One region of the Pseudomonas sp. BE134 genome, then DNA from elsewhere that is predicted to be linked to it. Evidence: predicted binding sites of a transcription regulator. Region 1 holds the regulator's gene; the other holds the start of a gene.
The links. The regulator sigma-54, encoded in region 1, starts transcription at its own class of promoters, with help from an activator protein. The targets are predictions, from matches to a motif close to ANTGGCATNNANNTTGCTNT.
Positions count from the first base shown of each region.

Region 1 (9,943 bases):
TGTTCAAACAGATCATTGCGGTCGGTAATGACCTGGAGTTGCGCAGCAACATTCGCACCGGTTCGGTGCTGATCGAGCGGATGACAGTGGCGGGTAGCTAACCCTTACCGCTACACAAAAGGCGCGCCACCCCATCGGGTGGCGCGCCTTTTTTATGCGCCTGGCACCAGCCCCCTGTAGGAGTGAGCCTGCTCGCGATTGCGGTGGAACATCCGCCAACGATGTCGACTGACACTGCGCCATCGCGAGCAGGCTCGCTCCCATAACTAACACTGAGCAAGTAGCGAGTTGTTTTGTTTCTCATTATCATCCAATAATAAATCTCATTACCAAATGAGCCCGGATCATGAGTTCTGCCTTGCACGAGCAACCGTACCTCGAAAGCTGGCGCTGGATGAGTCGCCAGATCCGTTGCGCGATGGACCGAATAGACAAACCCTGACGAATAAGAACACTGATTTCCACGTGTTGCTCCTGGGACAGCATGGGCAGCTCGCAAAAGCTGCATTTTGCCCAAGTGGGTCAGTTTTCAACCGGTAGGGTGGGTCAGTTTTGCATCGGTACTGACAGCAGGATGTGCCAGAAGGGCTGGTGATTGCGTTGGTGTTGGCCGGGGCGGGGATGTCGAGGGTCAAGGCATTTCTGATCGGTGCGGCGTCAGGCGTGGTCGAACCGATATTCGCGCTGTTGTGCGCGTGGCTGGTGAGCTTTGCCGAGCTGTTGTTGCCTTTAGGCCTGGCGCTGGCGGCGGGGGCAATGCTACTGGTGGTCATCCACGAAGTGATTCCCGAGTCACGACGCAATGGTCACGACAAGCTCGCTAGCCTTGGCTTGCTGATCGGGTTTTGTCTGATGATGGTGATGGATACGGCGTTGGCCTGACACGAATTTTGTAGCAGCTGGCGCAGCCTTCGGCAGCTGCTACAGGCGCGGTATTATTCGCCTTCGTCGAAGTATCTGTTGATCAAATCCACCAATGCCTGCAGCGCTTCATCAGCTTGCTCGCCTTCAGTGCTCAGGTGGATTTTGGTGCCCTTGCCCGCAGCGAGCATCATCATGGCCATGATGCTTTTGCCGTCGACCGTAGTTTCCGGCGTGCGTCCTACCCTAATCGTGCAATCCTTGAATTCACCGGCAACGCCAACAAATTTTGCAGAAGCACGGGCGTGCAGGCCCAGCTTGTTGATGATTTCGATTTCCAGAGCAGGCATCGCGATGTGAATCCTTTAGCTGAGGTCGCGGTGGCGGACCTGGACGTTCTTCAGGGATTGTTGCAGAACCTGGCCCAGACGTTCGGTCAGGTAGACGGAGCGGTGATGTCCTCCGGTGCAGCCAATGGCGATGGTGACATAAGCGCGGTTGCTCGCGGCAAAGCGCGGCAGCCACTTGAGCAAATACGAGGATATGTCCTGGAACATCTCTTCGACGTCCGGTTGGGCTGCCAGGTACTCGGCCACCGGTTGATCGAGCCCGGATTGCGCACGCAGCTCTGGCTTCCAGTAGGGGTTGGGCAGGCAGCGCACGTCGAACACCAGGTCCGCGTCCACCGGCATGCCACGCTTGAAACCGAATGACTCGACCAGGAACGCAGTACCGGCTTCCGGCTGATTCAGCAGGCGCAGCTTGATGGTATCGCGCAGCTGATACAGGTTCAGGTTGGTGGTATTGATTTTGAGATCTGCCAGATCGGCGATGGGCCCCAGCAGATTGCTTTCGTCCTCGATTGCCTCGGCCAACGAACGGTTGGCGGTGCTCAGCGGGTGACGACGGCGGGTTTCGGAAAATCGCTTGAGCAGGGTTTCTTCGTCGGCGTCCAGGTACAGCACATCGCATTTGATATGCCGGCTACGGACTTCCTCGAGCAGTTCGGGAAACCGCGAAAGGTGGCTCGGCAGGTTACGCGCGTCGATGGACACAGCGACAAGCGGTTGCAGCAGTTCGGTATGAATCAGCGCTCGTTCGGCGAGTTCCGGCAGCAGGCCGGCGGGCAGGTTGTCGATGCAGTAGTAGCCGTTGTCCTCGAGAACATCGAGGACGGTGCTTTTACCTGAGCCGGAGCGGCCGCTGACGATGATCAGGCGCATGATTAGTGACCGTTCTGCTCGTCCAGGACAACCTGATACAACGCTTCATTGCTCGGGGCGCTGCGCAGTTTTTCACGCACCTCCTTGCGATCAAGCATGCTGGCGATCTGGCGGAGCAATTCCAGGTGTGCATCGGTGGCGGCTTCCGGGACCAGCAGCACAAACAGCAGGTCAACCGGGGCGCCGTCGATGGCGTCGAAATCGATAGGGGCTTCCAGGTGCAGCAGCGCACTGATTGGCGAGGTGCAGCCTTTGAGCCGGCAGTGGGGGATGGCGATGCCGTTGCCGAAACCGGTAGAACCGAGTTTCTCACGGGCAATCAGGGCCTCGAAGACGTCCTGCATTTCCAGATCCGGTACTTCGCGGTGGATAAGGTTGGCAATTTGCTCGAGGGCTTTCTTTTTACTGCCACCCGGCGCGTTCACTTGAGAACGGCCGGGGGTCAGGATGGTTTCTAGTCGGATCATGGATTGGGGGGGTTAACGACCGGTTGCGCCCTGGAGGAGGCTCTGGGTCTTTTCCTTATGCTTTTTGAGTTGTTTATCCAGCTTGTCGGTCAGTGAATCGATCGCCGCGTACATATCGGTATGTTCCGCGTTTGCGACCACTTCATTGCCGGGAATATGCAGGGTGGCTTCGATTTTCTGCTTCAGCTTCTCGACCGTCATCGTGACCTGCACGTTGGTTATCTTGTCGAAATGCCGCTCTAATCGTTCGAGTTTTTCGCCGATGTAGGCGCGCAGGGGTTCGGTCACTTCCAGTTGGTGTCCACTGATGTTGACTTGCATACAGCTTCTCCTTCGTTGCCAGTGCATAAAGCGGTAGATCAGATGATCTACCACTGGAACGCTGTGGCGTGGCTCTACATCAACCGCTTGCGTTCGCTCGAAGGCGCGATCCCGAGGGACTCGCGGTACTTGGCGACGGTGCGGCGAGCCACCTGAATGCCTTGTGCCTCCAGTAAACCAGCGATCTTGCTGTCACTCAACGGCTTTTTCTGATTTTCCGCGGCAACCAGTTTTTTGATGATCGCGCGGATCGCTGTGGACGAGCATTCACCGCCTTCGGACGTGCTGACGTGGCTGGAAAAAAAGTATTTCAGCTCGTATATACCCCGAGGGGTATGCATGAATTTTTGCGTGGTCACCCGTGAAATCGTCGATTCGTGCATGCCCACGGCTTCGGCAATGTCATGCAGGACCAGCGGCTTCATGGCTTCGTCGCCGTATTCCAGGAAGCCGCGCTGATGCTCGACGATCTGGGTGGCGACTTTCATCAGTGTTTCGTTACGGCTTTGCAGGCTCTTGATGAACCAGCGGGCCTCTTGCAACTGATTGCGCATGAATGTGTTGTCGGCGCTGGTGTCGGCGCGACGGACAAACCCGGCGTATTGGGCGTTGACCCGCAGCCGTGGCACCGATTCCTGATTCAGCTCCACCAGCCAGCGTTCGTTATCCTTGCGCACGATAACGTCGGGGACGACGTACTCGGCTTCGCTGGATTCGATTTGCGAGCCGGGGCGCGGGTTGAGGCTCTGGACCAGTTCGATGACCTGGCGCAGTTCATCTTCCTTGAGCTTCATCCGGCGCATCAGCTGGGAGTAGTCGCGGCTGCCGAGCAGATCGATGTAGTCGCTGACCAAGCGCTTGGCTTCGGCGAGCCAAGGCGTCTTGGCTGGCAATTGGCGCAATTGCAGCAGCAGGCATTCGCCCAGGTTGCGAGCGCCGATACCGGCTGGCTCGAATTGCTGGATGCGATGCAGGACGGCTTCGATTTCGTCCAGTTCGATGTCCAGTTCCGGATCGAAGGCTTCAAGGATTTCCTCGAGGGTTTCATCCAGATAGCCCTGATTGTTGATGCAGTCGATCAGGGTCACGGCGATCAGGCGATCGGTGTCGGACATCGGTGCCAGGTTCAGTTGCCACAACAGGTGGCTTTGCAGGCTCTCGCCGGCCGATGTGCGAGTGGTGAAATCCCATTCGTCGTCATCGTTGCTCGGCAGGCTGCTGGCGCTGGTCTGGTAAACGTCTTCCCAGGCGGTATCGACCGGCAGCTCATTGGGAATGCGTTCGTTCCAGTCGCCTTCATCGAGGTTGTCCACCGTCGGGGCGGTTTCCTGGTAGGAGGGTTCCTGAATGTCGGCGTTGGGTGGCTGCTCGGCTTTGTCGGCCAAGGGGTCGGCGTTGTCGAAGTCGTCGCCTTCTTCCTGGCGTTCGAGCATCGGATTGGACTCCAGGGCCTCCTGGATTTCCTGTTGCAGATCCAGGGTCGACAATTGGAGCAGGCGGATGGCCTGTTGCAGCTGCGGTGTCATCGTCAGCTGCTGGCCCATTCTCAAGACTAGCGATGGTTTCATGGCAGGGGCTTAACACCTTATTCGCCGGCGCACATGCGCCATCCACTACAGGGCGCCGGAGCGCCAAACATAAGCAAATTATATGCCTGAAACTGAAGTGTTTGCCTAGAGCGCCGTAACAATAAAAACCTGTTGATTTTTACCGCGATTAGCGCTCAGTCGACTAGCCAGACACCTCAACGCTTACAGGCGGAACTCATGGCCCAGATAAACTTCCTTGACGAGATCATTGGCCAGGATAGTGGCGGCATCGCCTTCGGCGATCAGCTGGCCATCGTTGACGATGTAGGCTGTTTCGCAGATATCCAGGGTTTCACGGACGTTGTGGTCAGTGATCAGCACGCCAATGCCCTTGGCCTTGAGGTGGTAGATGATCTGTTTGATGTCGCCGACCGAAATCGGGTCCACGCCGGCGAAGGGTTCGTCGAGCAGGATGAATTTCGGGTTGGTAGCCAGTGCCCGGGCGATTTCCACGCGGCGGCGTTCACCACCCGACAGGCTCATGCCAAGGTTGTCGCGGATGTGGCTGATATGAAATTCCTGCAGCAGGCTTTCCAGCTCTTTGCGACGCCCGGCCTTGTCGAGTTCCTTGCGCGTCTCGAGGATGGCCATGATGTTGTCGGCCACCGAGAGTTTGCGGAAGATCGACGCTTCTTGCGGCAGATAGCCGATACCGGCCTTTGCGCGACCGTGCATTGGCTGGTGGCTGACGTCCAGATCGTCGATCAGAACGCGGCCCTGATCAGCCTGCACCAGGCCGACGATCATGTAGAAACACGTGGTCTTGCCGGCGCCGTTAGGCCCCAGCAGGCCGACGATCTGACCGCTGTCGATCGACAGGCTGACGTCGCGCACGACCTGGCGGCTCTTGTAGCTCTTGGCCAGATGCTGAGCTTTCAGAGTTGCCATTACGGGGCCTTTTTCTCGTCGGTTTTCGGCTTGGGCTGGATCACCATATCGATACGCGGACGCGACTCGGTCACCTTGCTGCCTGTAGCGCGACCGGCGCTGGCAAGCTTTTTCTCGGTGTCGTAGACGATTTTCTCGCCTTGGGTGATGTTGTTGTCCTTGTCGACCACTTTTGCCTTGTCGATCAGAACGACGCGATTTTGCGCGGCATGGTACTGGATGGTCACACCCCAGCCCTGGACAGGCTTGGAATCGCCCTGGGTTTGCAGTTGCTCGAAGTAGGCGAGGTTGCCCACCGAAGTCACCACGTCGATGTCACCAGCCGGGGTGCGGGTCATGGTCACGGTGTTGCCGGTGACCTTAATCGAGCCCTGCGTGATGATCACATCGCCTTTATAGGTGGCAACGCCATTCTTGTCGTCCAGTTGGGCGTCGTCGGCTTGTATGCGGATAGGCTGCTCTTGATCGTTCGGCAGAGCCCAGGCGCTCACGCTTCCCAGTGCTGCGCCCAGACTGAGCAAAATAGGGAGGGTTTTAACGAGCCTCATACTGTCCTCTTACGTTAGATAGCAGGTGTATCCTGCTTTCTTTCAAATACGCTTTCATTCCGATGCCTGTCGATACACCGCCAGCGCCGTCGATACTAACGGGTTGATCGGTCTGCGCATATTGCTGCTGCGGGAACACAGTCATACGGGTTGTGGTAATCAGGGTCCTGCGATTTTTTTCGTCGAAACGGGTGATGCGCACCGAATCAATCAGCTCGACCTGAGTGCCGTCCGGGTTGACTTCCCCGTGTTCACTCTGGACGTGCCAGGGAAACTCGGTGCCGCGAAACATGTTCAGGTCGGGATTAGTCAGCAACGTGACTTCGGACGCCTTCAAGTGTTCGACCTTGTCGGACGTCATTTCGTACTGCAGTCTGCCGTCCGGCAGGAACTGCACGCTGTGGGCGTTGAGCGCGTAATAGTCGATCGTGCTTTCATCGAGCTTGGCCACAGGCTTGTCGAGGAAGCGTTCCGGACTGATGTTCCAGTAGCCGACCGCCGCGAACAGCGCGGCGATGCAACTGAATAGCAGGATGTTACGAAACTTTTTGCTCAGCATAATGGGCTCACAGGTACGCAGCGTTGGCCGCATCGAGGCGGCCCTGGGCGCGCAGGATCAATTCGCAGAATTCGCGAGCGGCACCCTCGCCACCTCGGGCAACGGTAATGCCATGGGCGTTTTCACGCACGAAGCTGGCGGCGTTGGCTACCGCCATGCCCAGGCCGACGCGGCGAATCACCGGCAGGTCCGGCAAGTCGTCACCGAGGTAGGCCACTTGTTCATAGCTTAGGTTGAGTTGAGCCAGAAGCTCGTCCAGTACTACCAGTTTGTCTTCGCGCCCCTGATAAAGGTGGGGAATGCCAAGGTTTTTCGCGCGCCGTTCGACCACCGGGGTTTTGCGGCCGCTGATAATAGCGGTCTGCACGCCCGCTGCCATCAGCATCTTGATGCCTTGGCCATCGAGCGTATTGAACGTCTTGAATTCACTGCCGTCTTCGAGAAAGTACAGGCGCCCGTCAGTCAGCACGCCATCGACGTCGAACACCGCGAGTTTGATCTGTTTGCCGCGTTGCAGCAGGTCCGTGTTCATTACATTACTCCCGCACGCAGCAAATCGTGCATGTTCAAGGCGCCGACCGGACGGTCTTCGCTGTCGACCACGACCAGGGCGTTGATTTTGTGGTCTTCCATGATTTTCAGGGCCTCGGCGGCGAGCATTTCGGCGCGGGCGGTCTTGCCATGAGCGGTCATGACCTGATCGATGGTGGCGCTGTGGATGTCGATGCTGCGATCCAGTGTGCGACGCAAATCACCGTCGGTGAAGATCCCGGCCAATTTACCGTCAGCTTCCAGAATGACGGTCATGCCCAAGCCCTTGCGGGTCATTTCCATCAAGGCGTCTTTAAGCAGGGTGCCGCGCTGAACCTGTGGCAGCTCTTGCCCAGCGTGCATGACATTCTCCACTTTCAGCAGCAGGCGTCGGCCCAGCGCGCCACCGGGGTGGGAAAAGGCGAAGTCTTCAGCGGTAAAGCCGCGCGCCTCCAGCAATGCGACGGCCAGGGCATCGCCCATCACCAGGGCGGCCGTGGTGGAGGAGGTGGGTGCCAGGTTCAGCGGGCAGGCCTCGTGTTCGACGTGAACATTGAGGTTGACCTCGGCGGCCTTGGCCAGCGGGGAATCCGGGTTGCCGGTCACGCTGATCAATTGAATGCCCAGACGCTTGATCAGGGGCAGCAGGGTCACGATTTCATTGGTGGAACCGGAGTTCGAAAGGGCCAGGATGATGTCATCCCGCGTGATCATACCCATGTCGCCGTGGCTGGCTTCGGCCGGGTGGACGAAAAATGCCGTGGTGCCGGTGCTGGCCAGGGTCGCGGCAATCTTGTTGCCGATGTGTCCTGATTTACCCATGCCCACCACAACCACGCGGCCCTTGCTGGCCAGAATCATCTCGCAAGCGCGTACAAAATCTGCGTCGATGTGGGGCAGCAAGCCTTCTACGGCTTCCAGTTCGAGGCGGATGGTGCGTTGTGCTGATTGAATCAGGTCGCTGGATTGGCTCATGTCAGAAATCGTATAGCCTGATGAAAAGGCGGCGATTATAGCGGTAATGATCAAAACCCTCACGCAAGTTCGTCACGCTTTGGCATTCCCGCTTACACAATCCCCTCTAAACAAGGCTGTTTGCCTGTCATGTTGCTGAACATGGACCGGCGTGGGCCTTGGGCGCATGGCCTTTGCAGTGATATAGTTCGCGGCCAGTTCGGCCTGCCCGGGGAGGTATGTGCTTTCGTCAGAGAGACAGGCGTCCGAGTAAGAGGCTGCATCGCAAGGAGTTTAGATGAGTGCCGATAACGCCTACGCGGTCGAGCTGAAGGGACTGTCCTTCAAGCGCGGTACGCGCAGCATTTTCAATAACGTCGATATCCGTATCCCGCGCGGCAAGGTCACCGGCATCATGGGGCCTTCCGGGTGCGGCAAAACCACGCTGTTGCGGTTGATGGGCGCACAATTGCGTCCGACAAAGGGCGAAGTCTGGGTCAACGGCCAGAACCTGCCGAAGTTGTCGCGCAGTGATCTGTTCGATGCGCGCAAGCACATGGGCGTGCTGTTCCAGAGTGGCGCCCTGTTTACCGACCTTGATGTGTTCGAGAACGTCGCCTTTCCGCTGCGCGTTCATACCGAGCTGCCGGAAGAAATGATCCGTGACATCGTCCTGCTAAAATTGCAGGCGGTGGGCTTGCGTGGCGCCATCGACCTGATGCCTGACGAATTGTCCGGTGGCATGAAGCGTCGTGTAGCGCTGGCCCGGGCGATTGCCCTTGATCCGCAGATTCTCATGTACGACGAGCCTTTTGTCGGCCAGGACCCCATCGCCATGGGCGTGCTGGTGCGCTTGATCCGTCTGCTCAACGATGCGCTGGGTATCACCAGTATCGTGGTGTCCCACGATCTGGCCGAAACCGCGAGCATCGCCGACTACATCTATGTCGTCGGCGAAGGCCAGGTTTTGGGGCAGGGGACTCCCGAAGAGTTGATGAACTCGCAGGAGCCACGGATCCGTCAATTCATGACCGGCGAACCCGACGGTCCGGTCGCATACCACTTTCCAGCGACGGATTACCGCGCAGATCTTCTGGGGAAGCGTTGATGCGCAAGATTTCACTAATAGAGCGCGTGCGCCGGTTTGGCCACGCCGGCATCGACGTGCTGGCGGTGTTCGGTCGTTCGACGATATTCCTGTTTCATGCCTTGCTCGGTCGCGGTGGCATCGGCGGCGGTTTTGGCTTGCTGATCAAGCAACTGCATTCAGTGGGCGTGATGTCCCTGGTGATCATCGTGGTCTCCGGGGTGTTCATCGGGATGGTGCTGGCGCTGCAAGGCTTCAACATTCTGTCGAGCTACGGCTCGGAGCAGGCGGTTGGGCAGATGGTTGCGCTCACGTTGCTGCGAGAACTGGGGCCTGTGGTGACGGCGTTGTTGTTCGCCGGGCGTGCCGGTTCGGCGCTGACTGCCGAAATCGGCAACATGAAATCCACCGAACAGTTGTCCAGTCTGGAAATGATTGGTGTCGACCCGCTCAAATACATTGTTGCCCCGCGCTTGTGGGCCGGCTTCATTTCCCTGCCGGTGCTGGCGATGATCTTCAGCGTGGTGGGTATCTGGGGCGGTTCGTGGGTGGCTGTCGACTGGCTGGGTGTATATGAAGGCTCCTACTGGTCGAACATGCAAAACAGCGTGACGTTCACTGATGATGTGCTCAACGGCATCATCAAAAGCATCGTCTTCGCGTTCGTCGTGACCTGGATCGCCGTATTCCAAGGCTATGACTGCGAACCCACTTCCGAGGGGATCAGTCGTGCCACTACCAAGACCGTGGTGTATGCCTCTTTGGCTGTGCTCGGCCTGGACTTTATTCTGACCGCTTTGATGTTTGGAGATTTCTGATGCAAAACCGCACCCTGGAAATCGGTGTCGGCCTTTTCTTGCTGGCTGGCATCCTGGCTTTGTTGCTGCTGGCGTTGCGGGTGAGCGGTCTGTCCCC
Region 1 covers NZ_JAVDUA010000022.1:37,142-47,084, forward strand. The annotation lists gene pmbA (metalloprotease PmbA) at 1-101, shown strand, start outside; partial or broken gene J2Y56_RS28510 (FagA protein) at 347-424, shown strand; partial or broken gene J2Y56_RS18580 (ZIP family metal transporter) at 571-882, shown strand; gene J2Y56_RS18585 (HPr family phosphocarrier protein) at 936-1,211, opposite strand; gene rapZ (RNase adapter RapZ) at 1,227-2,084, opposite strand; gene ptsN (PTS IIA-like nitrogen regulatory protein PtsN) at 2,087-2,551, opposite strand; gene hpf (ribosome hibernation-promoting factor, HPF/YfiA family) at 2,564-2,872, opposite strand; gene J2Y56_RS18605 (RNA polymerase factor sigma-54) at 2,947-4,440, opposite strand; gene lptB (LPS export ABC transporter ATP-binding protein) at 4,624-5,349, opposite strand; gene lptA (lipopolysaccharide transport periplasmic protein LptA) at 5,349-5,897, opposite strand; gene lptC (LPS export ABC transporter periplasmic protein LptC) at 5,884-6,456, opposite strand; gene J2Y56_RS18625 (HAD family hydrolase) at 6,464-6,988, opposite strand; gene J2Y56_RS18630 (KpsF/GutQ family sugar-phosphate isomerase) at 6,988-7,962, opposite strand; gene J2Y56_RS18635 (ATP-binding cassette domain-containing protein) at 8,240-9,049, shown strand; gene mlaE (lipid asymmetry maintenance ABC transporter permease subunit MlaE) at 9,049-9,846, shown strand; gene mlaD (outer membrane lipid asymmetry maintenance protein MlaD) at 9,846-9,943, shown strand, end outside.

Region 2 (9,943 bases), on a different contig from region 1:
TTCGGCCTGTGGTACGGCGCGGGAAGTGGGGACGTTCTCCCATCGGCTGCCCGCTGATCTGGTGGTCACCAATCCAAAGCATCGCGCCACGGCGGAGAAAATCTGGAAATTGCCGCCGGGCACTATCAATGAAAAAGTCGGGTTCCATGCCGTGCAGCAGAGCCGGATGCTCAAGGACGGCGTGCTCAATGTGTATTGGACGATGGCCAGCAACAACATGCAGGCCGGGCCCAACATCATGCAGGAAGTGTTGCCCGGTTGGCGTAATCCCGAGAACTTTGTGATTGTCTCGGATGTGTATCCCACCGTCTCGGCCCAGGCAGCCGATCTGATTCTGCCCACGGCGATGTGGGTCGAAAAAGAGGGCGCTTACGGCAACGCGGAACGACGTACGCAGTTCTGGCATCAATTGGTTTCGGCGCCGGGTGACGCCAAGTCCGATCTCTGGCAACTGGTGGAGTTTTCCAAGCGCTTTAAAACGGACGAGGTCTGGTCCGAGGAAATATTGTCTGCCTCACCGCAGTACAAGGGCAAAACCCTGTACGAGGTGTTGTTCAAGAACGGTCAGGTCGATCAGTTCCCGCTTGATCAGATGGCGGCGGGCTATAAAAACGACGAGGCCGAGGATTTTGGTTTTTACCTGCAAAAAGGGCTGTTCGAAGAATATGCCCAATTCGGCCGTGGCCACGGTCATGACCTCGCCCCGTTTGATCTCTATCACACCGAACGAGGGTTGCGATGGCCCGTGGTCGAAGGCAAGGAAACCCGTTGGCGTTTCCGGGAAGGCTATGACCCCTACGTGGAGAAGGGCAGTGGTGTGCAGTTCTATGGCTATCCCGACAAGAAGGCGATTATCTTCGCGCTGCCCTACGAGCCCCCTGCGGAATCCCCCGACGCGGAGTTTCCATTCTGGTTGAGCACCGGACGAGTGCTTGAGCACTGGCACACCGGATCCATGACCCAGCGTGTCGAGGAACTTCATAAGGCTGTCCCCGACGCGTTGGTCTACATGCACCCGGCCGATGCCAAAGCCTTGAATGCCCGTCGAGGCAGCGAAGTGAAGCTGATCAGTCGACGCGGTGAGATGCGTGCGCGCATTGAAACCCGAGGGCGCAACAAGCCACCCCAAGGCCTGGTGTTCGTACCGTTCTTCGATGCCAACAAGCTGATCAACAAGGTCACGCTCGATGCGACGGACCCCATCTCCAAGCAGACTGATTATAAAAAATGTGCGATCAGGATTGAGTTGATCAAGACGGCATAAGGAGCGCTCAGATGAAGAGTCATTCGCTGTCTTTACTTGCGGCTCTGTTGCTGTGGATGCCAGCGGCATTCGCAGCGCAGCCTGATTACCCGCTGGATGCTCCGGCACCGGATGGCCGGCGACCCGGAGGGACCCTGACTCAAGAGTTTGCGGCACCGCTGATGGCTGATGACGAGAACAAGGACCTCAAGCGCGAGCGTAACTATCCTGACCAGCCGCCCACCATCCCCCACAGTATTCGGGGGTATCCGATCGACAAGAACAGCAACAAGTGCCTGTCCTGTCACAGCCGTGCCAATAGTGCCCGCACTCAGGCGCCGATGATCAGTATCACCCACTACATGGACCGTGATGGTCAGGCGCTGGCCGCTGTTTCGCCGCGTCGGTATTTCTGTACTCAGTGTCACGTGCCACAGAAAGACGTAAAGCCTCTGGTGGGCAACAACTTCAAGAACATTGACCAGGTGCTGCAAGACGAAATCAACGGCCAGCAGAAACCTTAAGGAGAGGCCATGAAATCCTTGCGTGCGCTGCTCAAAGACTATTGGGGCATTCTGCGTCGCCCCAGCGTGCATTACAGCCTGGGCTTTCTGACGCTCGGCGGGTTCATCGCCGGAGTGATTTTCTGGGGTGGTTTCAACACTGCGCTGGAAGCCACCAATACCGAGAAGTTCTGCATTTCCTGCCATGAAATGCGCGACAACGTTTTTGTCGAATTGCAGGAAACCATTCACTACACCAATCGCTCTGGCGTACGAGCCACCTGTCCGGACTGTCACGTTCCGCATGAGTGGACGCACAAGATTGCCCGCAAGATGCAGGCGTCCAAAGAAGTGTGGGGAAAGGTGTTCGGAACGATCGATACCCGGGAAAAATTTCTCGGTATGCGGCGTGAACTGGCCGAGCACGAGTGGGGGCGGCTCAAGGCAAACGACTCCCGAGAATGCCGCAATTGCCATAACTTTGAATTCATGGACTTTACTCGCCAGGGCAAACGCGCCGCCAATATGCACTCCACGGCACTGGCCAGCGGTCAGGCGACCTGTATCGACTGTCATAAGGGCATCGCCCACAAGTTGCCTGACATGAGCGGGGTCAAAGGCTGGTAGCGGATCCGGCACGCTCTTCCACCCTGTTGCCGTCAAGCGGCATAATCGCGCCGGTTTTTCGACTTTGACGCATTCCGTCATTCCTCTGCGATTACCCTCAAGTCCAGTGTTTAAAGGGCTTTAAACCTCTGCGCGCAAGTTGGTCTGCAATTTGCTTATCGCTCAACAGTACAGCGGTGGGCGGCAAACGTCCGGCATGCAGAGGAAAGAGTGTGGACAAGTACCTTTATGTGGCAATGACCGGCGCCAGCCAGAATGCACTGGCGCAGAAGGCTCATGCCAACAACCTGGCAAACATCTCCACCAACGGTTTTCAAAAGGACCTGGAACAGGCCCGTTCGATGCCTGTGTTTGGTGACAGCTTTCCGGCGCGTGCGTTTGCCATGACCGAGCGCCCGGCCACCGACTTCTCCCCTGGTTCGCTGGTTGAAACCGGTCGCGACCTCGATGTCGCCGTGCAAGGCAACGGCTGGATCGCCGTGCAGAACCCGGCGGGTCAAGAAACCTACGTGCGCACCGGCAGCCTGAACGTGGACGCCCTGGGCGTGCTGCGTGCCGGCAACGGTATGCCGGTCATGGGCAATGGCGGACCCATCGCCGTGCCGCCCGAGCAGCAAATCGAAGTGGGTGAGGATGGCACCATCAGCATCCGTGCGATGGGCGAAGGCCCGCGCGTGATGGCTGAAGTCGACCGCATCAAGCTGGTCAACCCTGACCTGAAGAACATGACCAAAGGCCTGGATGGTTCGATCCACACCAAGGACGGAAAGCCGGCGCAAGCCGACTCCGGCGTCAAACTGGTGTCCGGGTTCCTGGAGTCGAGCAACGTCAACGCCGTGGAAGAAATGACCTCGGTGCTGGCGCTGGCCAAGCAATTCGAGCTGCACATCAAGATGATGAACACCGCCAAAGACGATGACCAGGCCATGGCTCGGGTCTTGCAGATCAGCTAATTACCAGAACGTCGCGCCGTAAAACAGGCGCACGAGGAGAATCGAATGCTTCCGGCTCTATGGGTTGCCAAAACAGGTCTGTCCGCCCAGGACACTAACCTGACCACCATTTCCAACAACCTGGCCAACGTCTCGACCACGGGTTTCAAACGTGACCGCGCCGAGTTCCAGGACTTGCTCTATCAGATCAAGCGCCAGCCAGGCGCCCAGTCGACCCAGGACAGCGAACTGCCTTCGGGTCTGCAAGTGGGTACCGGTGTGCGCATTGTCGGCACCCAGAAAAACTTCACCGCCGGCAGCCTGCAAACCACCGAGCAGCCGCTTGACCTGGCTGTCGACGGTCGCGGTTTCTTCCAGATTCTGCAGCCGGACGGCACCACGTCTTACACCCGTGACGGTACGTTCCACCTAGACTCCAACGGTCAGGTCGTCAACGCCAGTGGCTTCGCTCTGGAACCAGCCATCGTTATTCCCAACGACGCCCAGACCTTCACGGTCGGTCGCGACGGCACTGTGTCCATCACCGTTCCGGGCAACCCGGCCAGCCAGGTGATCGGCAACCTGCAGACTGCTGACTTCATCAACCCGGCCGGTCTGCAAGCCGTGGGTAACAACCTGTTCCTGGAAACCGCTGCCAGCGGCGCACCGCAAGTCGGTACACCGGGCCTGAACGGCTTCGGCACCACGCTGCAGAACACCCTGGAAACCTCCAACGTCAGCACCGTTGAAGAGATGGTCAACATGATCACCACTCAGCGCGCTTACGAGATGAACTCCAAGGTGATCTCCACCGCCGACCAGATGCTCTCGTTCGTAACGCAGAATCTGTAATCAAGTCTATGAGGCGGCCCTTAGGTCGCCTGCAACACCGTGAGGTAGGGTCATGAATCGCTTTGTATCTGTTCTGGCACTGAGTGGGGCTGTTGTGCTCGCGGGCTGCGTCCCCACGACGCCCAAGCCCAATGACCCTTATTACGCGCCGGTGTTGCCGCGCACGCCGTTGCCGGCTGCCGCGAACAATGGCTCGATTTATCAGGCCGGTTTTGAACAGAACCTGTACACCGACCGCAAGGCGTTCCGGGTGGGTGACATCATCACCATTACCCTGAACGAGAAGACCCAGGCCAGCAAAAACGCCAACTCGCAAATTGACAAGAACAGCAAGGCCAGCATCGGCCTGTCCTCGCTGTTTGGCACCACCCCCAGCACCAACAATCCGTTCGGCAGTGGTGACCTGAGCCTGGACGCCGCCTATGAAGGCGACCGCGCGACTAAAGGCGACAGCAAGGCGGCCCAGGGCAATACCCTCGTCGGCTCGATCACCGTTACCGTCGCGGATGTATTGCCCAACGGTATTATCGCGGTCCGTGGCGAGAAGTGGATGACCCTCAACACCGGCGATGAGCTGGTGCGGATTGCCGGGCTGGTGCGCGCCGATGACATCTCCACCGACAACACTGTTCCGTCGACCCGTATCGCCGATGCACGCATCACCTACTCGGGCACCGGCGCGTTTGCCGATGCGAGTCAGCCAGGCTGGTTCGACCGTTTCTTCCTCAGCCCGCTGTTCCCTTTCTAGGTGGCCAGTTTGAATCTTAAACACCTCATGGTGGCCGCCTTGATGCTGACTGCCGCGTTCAACGCGCAGGCCGAGCGGCTGAAGGATATCGCCAGTATTTCTGGCGTGCGCTCCAACCAATTGATCGGCTACGGCCTGGTGGTCGGGCTTAACGGTACCGGTGACCAGACGACGCAGACGCCTTTCACCCTGCAGACCTTCAACAACATGCTCTCGCAGTTCGGCATCAAGGTGCCGCCGAACTCGGGTAACGTTCAGTTGAAGAACGTTGCAGCGGTATCGATCAGTGCGGAACTGCCGGCGTTTGCCAAGCCGGGGCAGCAGGTCGATATCACCGTCTCCTCCATCGGTAACTCCAAGAGTCTGCGCGGCGGCACCTTGTTGCTGACGCCGCTCAAAGGTATCGACGGCAACGTCTACGCTGTCGCTCAGGGCAACCTGGTGGTGGGCGGTTTTGATGCCGAAGGGCGTGACGGTTCGAAGATTACCGTCAACGTTCCGTCGGCGGGTCGTATCCCCGGTGGTGCGTCGGTCGAGCGTTCGGTGCCAAGTGGTTTCAACCAGGGCAATAGCCTGACGCTGAACCTCAACCGGTCGGACTTCACCACCGCCAAGCGCATCGTCGACAAGATCAACAACTTGCTCGGCCCTGGCGTCGCCCAGGCCATTGATGGTGGTTCGATTCGCGTCAGCGCACCCCTTGATCCAAGCCAGCGCGTCGACTACCTGTCGATCCTGGAAAACCTTGAAGTCGATCCGGGTCAGGCGGTGGCGAAAGTCATCATCAACTCGCGCACCGGCACCATCGTGATCGGCCAGAACGTCAAGGTTTCGCCAGCCGCCGTGACTCACGGCAGCCTGACCGTGACCATCACCGAAGACCCGATTGTCAGCCAGCCTGGCGCTTTTTCCAACGGTCAGACCGCCGTTGTGCCGCGCTCGCGGGTTAACGCGGAGCAGGAAGCCAAGCCTATGTTCAAGTTCGGCCCGGGCACCACCCTCGACGAAATCGTCCGTGCGGTGAACCAGGTCGGCGCGGCGCCGGGTGACTTGATGGCGATCCTCGAAGCATTGAAACAGGCTGGCGCATTGCAAGCCGACCTGATCGTGATCTAAGGGCGGCCGTCATGGATATGCGCAAGAGCGGTCTGGTCAGCAGCAGCGACTCCGGTTCCTATTCGGACTTGAATCGCTTGAACCAACTCAAGGTGGGCGACAAGGACAGTGACGGCAACATGCGCAAGGTGGCGCAGGAGTTCGAATCGCTGTTCCTCGGGGAAATGCTCAAGTCCATGCGTTCGGCCACCGAAGCGCTGGGCCAGGACAACCCGCTCAACACCCCGGCGGCCAAGCAATACCAGGAAATGTACGACCAGCAGTTGGCCGTCTCCATGTCTCGCGAAGGCGGTGGTATTGGCCTGGCGGACGTGCTGATGCGCCAGATGTCGAAGAACAAACCGCTGGCGCCGGGTGAGGCGGCGGCCCTGTCTGCCGCCAAGCAGGAAGCGGCGAAAGCGGCGGTGTCGACGCCGATCGCGGCAGGCACTGTGGCCACCGACGGTCCGCTGTCACGGCTCAATGGTCAGCGTCCGTTGTGGGCATCGCGTTCGGTGAAAGCGCCGACTGGTGAAGCCTCGCATCGCAATGACATGGAGCTGATCAATCAGCGTCGCCTGGCCTTGCCGCCGAAACTGGCGGATCGCTTGCTTGCCGGCCTGGTGCCTTCGGCCACGACCGCAGCGACCGTCAACAAACCCTTGTTGCCTGGGCGAGACGCCGCGACACCGGCGCTCGCGACCGGTGCCGGCCCGCTGTTCAATGGGGATTGGCTGGCCTCGCAAACAGACACCCGGTCGAGTGGACGCCTGCAAATTTACGGCCGTGCCATGGCGCAGATTCCCCTGGCGCCGCCGAAGAAAGCCTTCAGTTCCGCCGACGAATTCGTCAACACCATGCTGCCGATGGCCAAGGAAGCGGCCGAGCGCATTGGCGTCGATCCGCGTTACCTGGTGGCCCAGGCTGCCCTGGAAACCGGTTGGGGTAAATCGGTCATGCGTACCCAGGATGGCAGCAGTAGCCACAACCTGTTCGGCATCAAGGCCGGCAGCAGCTGGAAGGGTGATTCGGCGCGGGCCATCACCAGCGAATTCAGGAATGGCGAGATGGTCAAGGAGACGGCCGAGTTCCGTTCCTATGACTCCTACAAAGACAGCTTCCATGACCTGGTGACTTTGCTGCAAACCAATAATCGCTATCAAGATGTCGTGAAGTCTGCCGATAAACCAGAACAGTTTGTACGCGAGTTGCAGAAAGCCGGGTATGCAACCGACCCGGATTACGCAAGCAAGATCTCGCAGATAGCCAAGCAGATGACGAGTTACCAAAACTACGCTGCGGCGGGCGCTTCCACTACGCCTTTATAGGCACAAGGCATAAGGTCTGAACCATGAGTTTGCTCAATATCGGGATGTCGGGTCTGGCTGCTGGCCACGCTTCATTGGTGACTACCGGTAACAACATTTCCAACGTCGATACCGCCGGGTACTCGCGCCAACAAATTGTGCAGAGCAGCAAAGGCTCTATTCAGTATGGCAATGTGTTCATTGGCACCGGCACGACCTTGGCCGATGTGCGTCGGGTGTACAACAGCTACCTCGATTCGCAGCTGCAGACCACCACCTCGCTCAACGGTGACGCGCAAGCTTATCTGGGGCAAGCCACTCAATTGGACAAGTTGCTGTCTGACAGTGGCACCGGTATTACCAAAACGCTGCAATCGTTCTTTTCGTCGTTGCAGACGCTGTCCGCCAACTCCAACGACAACGCTGCGCGTCAGGCCCTGTTGACCAATGCCCAAGGCTTGAGCAGCCGCTTCAATAGCCTGTCCCAGCAGGTAACTCAGCAGACCTCCTATATCAACGATCAGTTGGGCACGATGGCCGAACAGGTCAACAAGCTGGCGTCGACCGTCGCGACCTACAACAAGAAAATCAGTGAAGTCAGTGGTTCGGGTGGCACACCCAACGACTTGCTGGACCAGCGCAACGAAGCCATTCGTCAAATCAACGAACTGGTCGGCACGCAGGTCACCCAGACCAAAGGCCAGTTGGATATTTACCTGGGCAGCGGCCAGCCGCTGGTCGTCGGCGATACCGTCAACAAGTTGCGTGTGGGCGTCGACCCATCCGACCCGACCCGTTCCTCGATCATCATGGAACGCCACGGTTCGTCGATCGACATCACCAACGTGTTGAGCGGTGGCGAGATAGGCGGGCTGGTGCGTTATCGCAATGAAGTGCTGACGCCGGCGGTCAATAACCTGGGGCGCATCGCCTTGGTCGTGGCCGATCAAGTCAATCAGCAGTTGGGGCAGGGCCTGGATCAGAACGGCAACTTCGGCGCGGCGTTGTTCAACAACATCAACAGCGCGGCGGCCATCAGTCAGCGCAGCATTGCCAGCGCGGACAACGATTCTGCATCTGGCAACCTGAACGTCACCATCAAGGACACCAGCAAGCTGCACGCCAGTGATTATCAGGTGAGCATCACTGCCACGGGTTACAACGTGCATCGCCTGTCCGATAACACGAACATGGGCAACTTCGCCTTCGCCACACCGCCTGCCGCTGATCCGGTCATTGATGGCTTCAGCCTGAGCATCAACGCCGGCACGGTCGCTGCCGGCGATAGCTTCAAGATCACCCCGACCCGCAGTGCCGCCGCAGACATGGCCACGGTCATGACCGACGCCAAAACTTTGGCCACGGCCGCTCCGCTGACGTCCACCAAGGCCTCGGGCAACGACGGCACCGGTGCTGTCAGCCAGCCGAAACTGAACACTGCACTGGATATCTACGATCCGGCCCAGCGTCTTGAAGTACAGACTGCGGTCAAGGCATCAATGCCGGTTCGCATGCTCATGACCAGCGCCACAGCTTATGAAGTGTTCGACGCCAAAGGCGCCAGCATCGGCACCGGCAGCATCGTGCCAGGCCAGAATAACGACTTGAATATTGCGGTGCCTTACACCGATGCCGGTGGCAATGCCAAAACCTTCAGTGTGGGGATGACCGTCAGCGGTAGCCCTGCTTCGGGTGACAGTTTCAACATTTCCATGACCTCAGCCGGCAGTACCGACAACCGCAACGCTCAAGCGTTGCTCGGTCTGCAAGCCAAGGCAACGGTCGGTGCCACGGCCACCAACCCGGGTGTAAGTTTTACCGATGCTTATGGTGGTCTGGTGTCGAACGTCGGCTCCCAGACCAAGCAGGCTCAAATGGATGGTACGGCCACTGACACCATTTTGAGCGAGGCGCGCAACGCCCGTGACTCGCTGTCGGGGGTCGATCTCGATGAAGAGGCCGGTAACCTGACCAAGTATCAGCAGTACTACACGGCCTCTTCGCAGATCATCAAGACTGCGCAGGAAATTTTCAGCACCCTGATCAATGCCCTTTAAGGAGCCGTAGAACATGCGAATTTCTACCGCACAGTATTACGCGACGACGGCTGCCAACTACTCTCGCAACCTCAATAACGTGATGAAGACAGCCGAGCAAGCCAGCAGCGGCCTCAAGCTTGAAACGGCAGCGGATGATCCTGTCGGTGCGGCCCGGTTACTGCAGCTTGAACAGCAAAAAGCGATGCTGGGTCAGTACACCAGCAACATCAACGCGTTGAACACCGCTCAAGCGCAAGAAGAAAGCGTGCTGGACAGCATCAACAACGTACTGCAAAAAGTCAGTGAGTTGGCGGTACGTGCCGGTGGCGGTTCGTTGAACGACGATGACCGTAAATCCATTGCCGCAGAACTCAAACAGTCCGAAGCGCAATTACTCAGTTTGATGAACAGCAAGGACGCCAACGGCAAGTTCATCTTCTCCGGCGCCAGCAACAACACTCAGCCGTTTGTGCACAACAGCGACGGCACCTACAGCTATCAGGGTGACCAGACTCAACTGGAGTTGAAGATTGGCGATTCGATGTCGCTGGGCCTGAACGATACCGGTTGGGATGTTTTCCAGCAGGCGATCAACGC
Region 2 covers NZ_JAVDUA010000026.1:82,599-92,541, reverse strand. The annotation lists gene napA (nitrate reductase catalytic subunit NapA) at 1-1,264, shown strand, start outside; gene J2Y56_RS20950 (nitrate reductase cytochrome c-type subunit) at 1,276-1,767, shown strand; gene J2Y56_RS20945 (cytochrome c3 family protein) at 1,777-2,373, shown strand; gene J2Y56_RS20940 (flagellar basal body rod protein FlgF) at 2,586-3,326, shown strand; gene flgG (flagellar basal-body rod protein FlgG) at 3,372-4,157, shown strand; gene flgH (flagellar basal body L-ring protein FlgH) at 4,210-4,905, shown strand; gene J2Y56_RS20925 (flagellar basal body P-ring protein FlgI) at 4,933-6,021, shown strand; gene flgJ (flagellar assembly peptidoglycan hydrolase FlgJ) at 6,033-7,328, shown strand; gene flgK (flagellar hook-associated protein FlgK) at 7,352-9,364, shown strand; gene J2Y56_RS20910 (flagellar hook-associated protein 3) at 9,378-9,943, shown strand, end outside.
Region 2: J2Y56_RS20940 (flagellar basal body rod protein FlgF) is a predicted target of sigma-54. The motif match lies at 2,512-2,531, and genes of this name have one in related genera.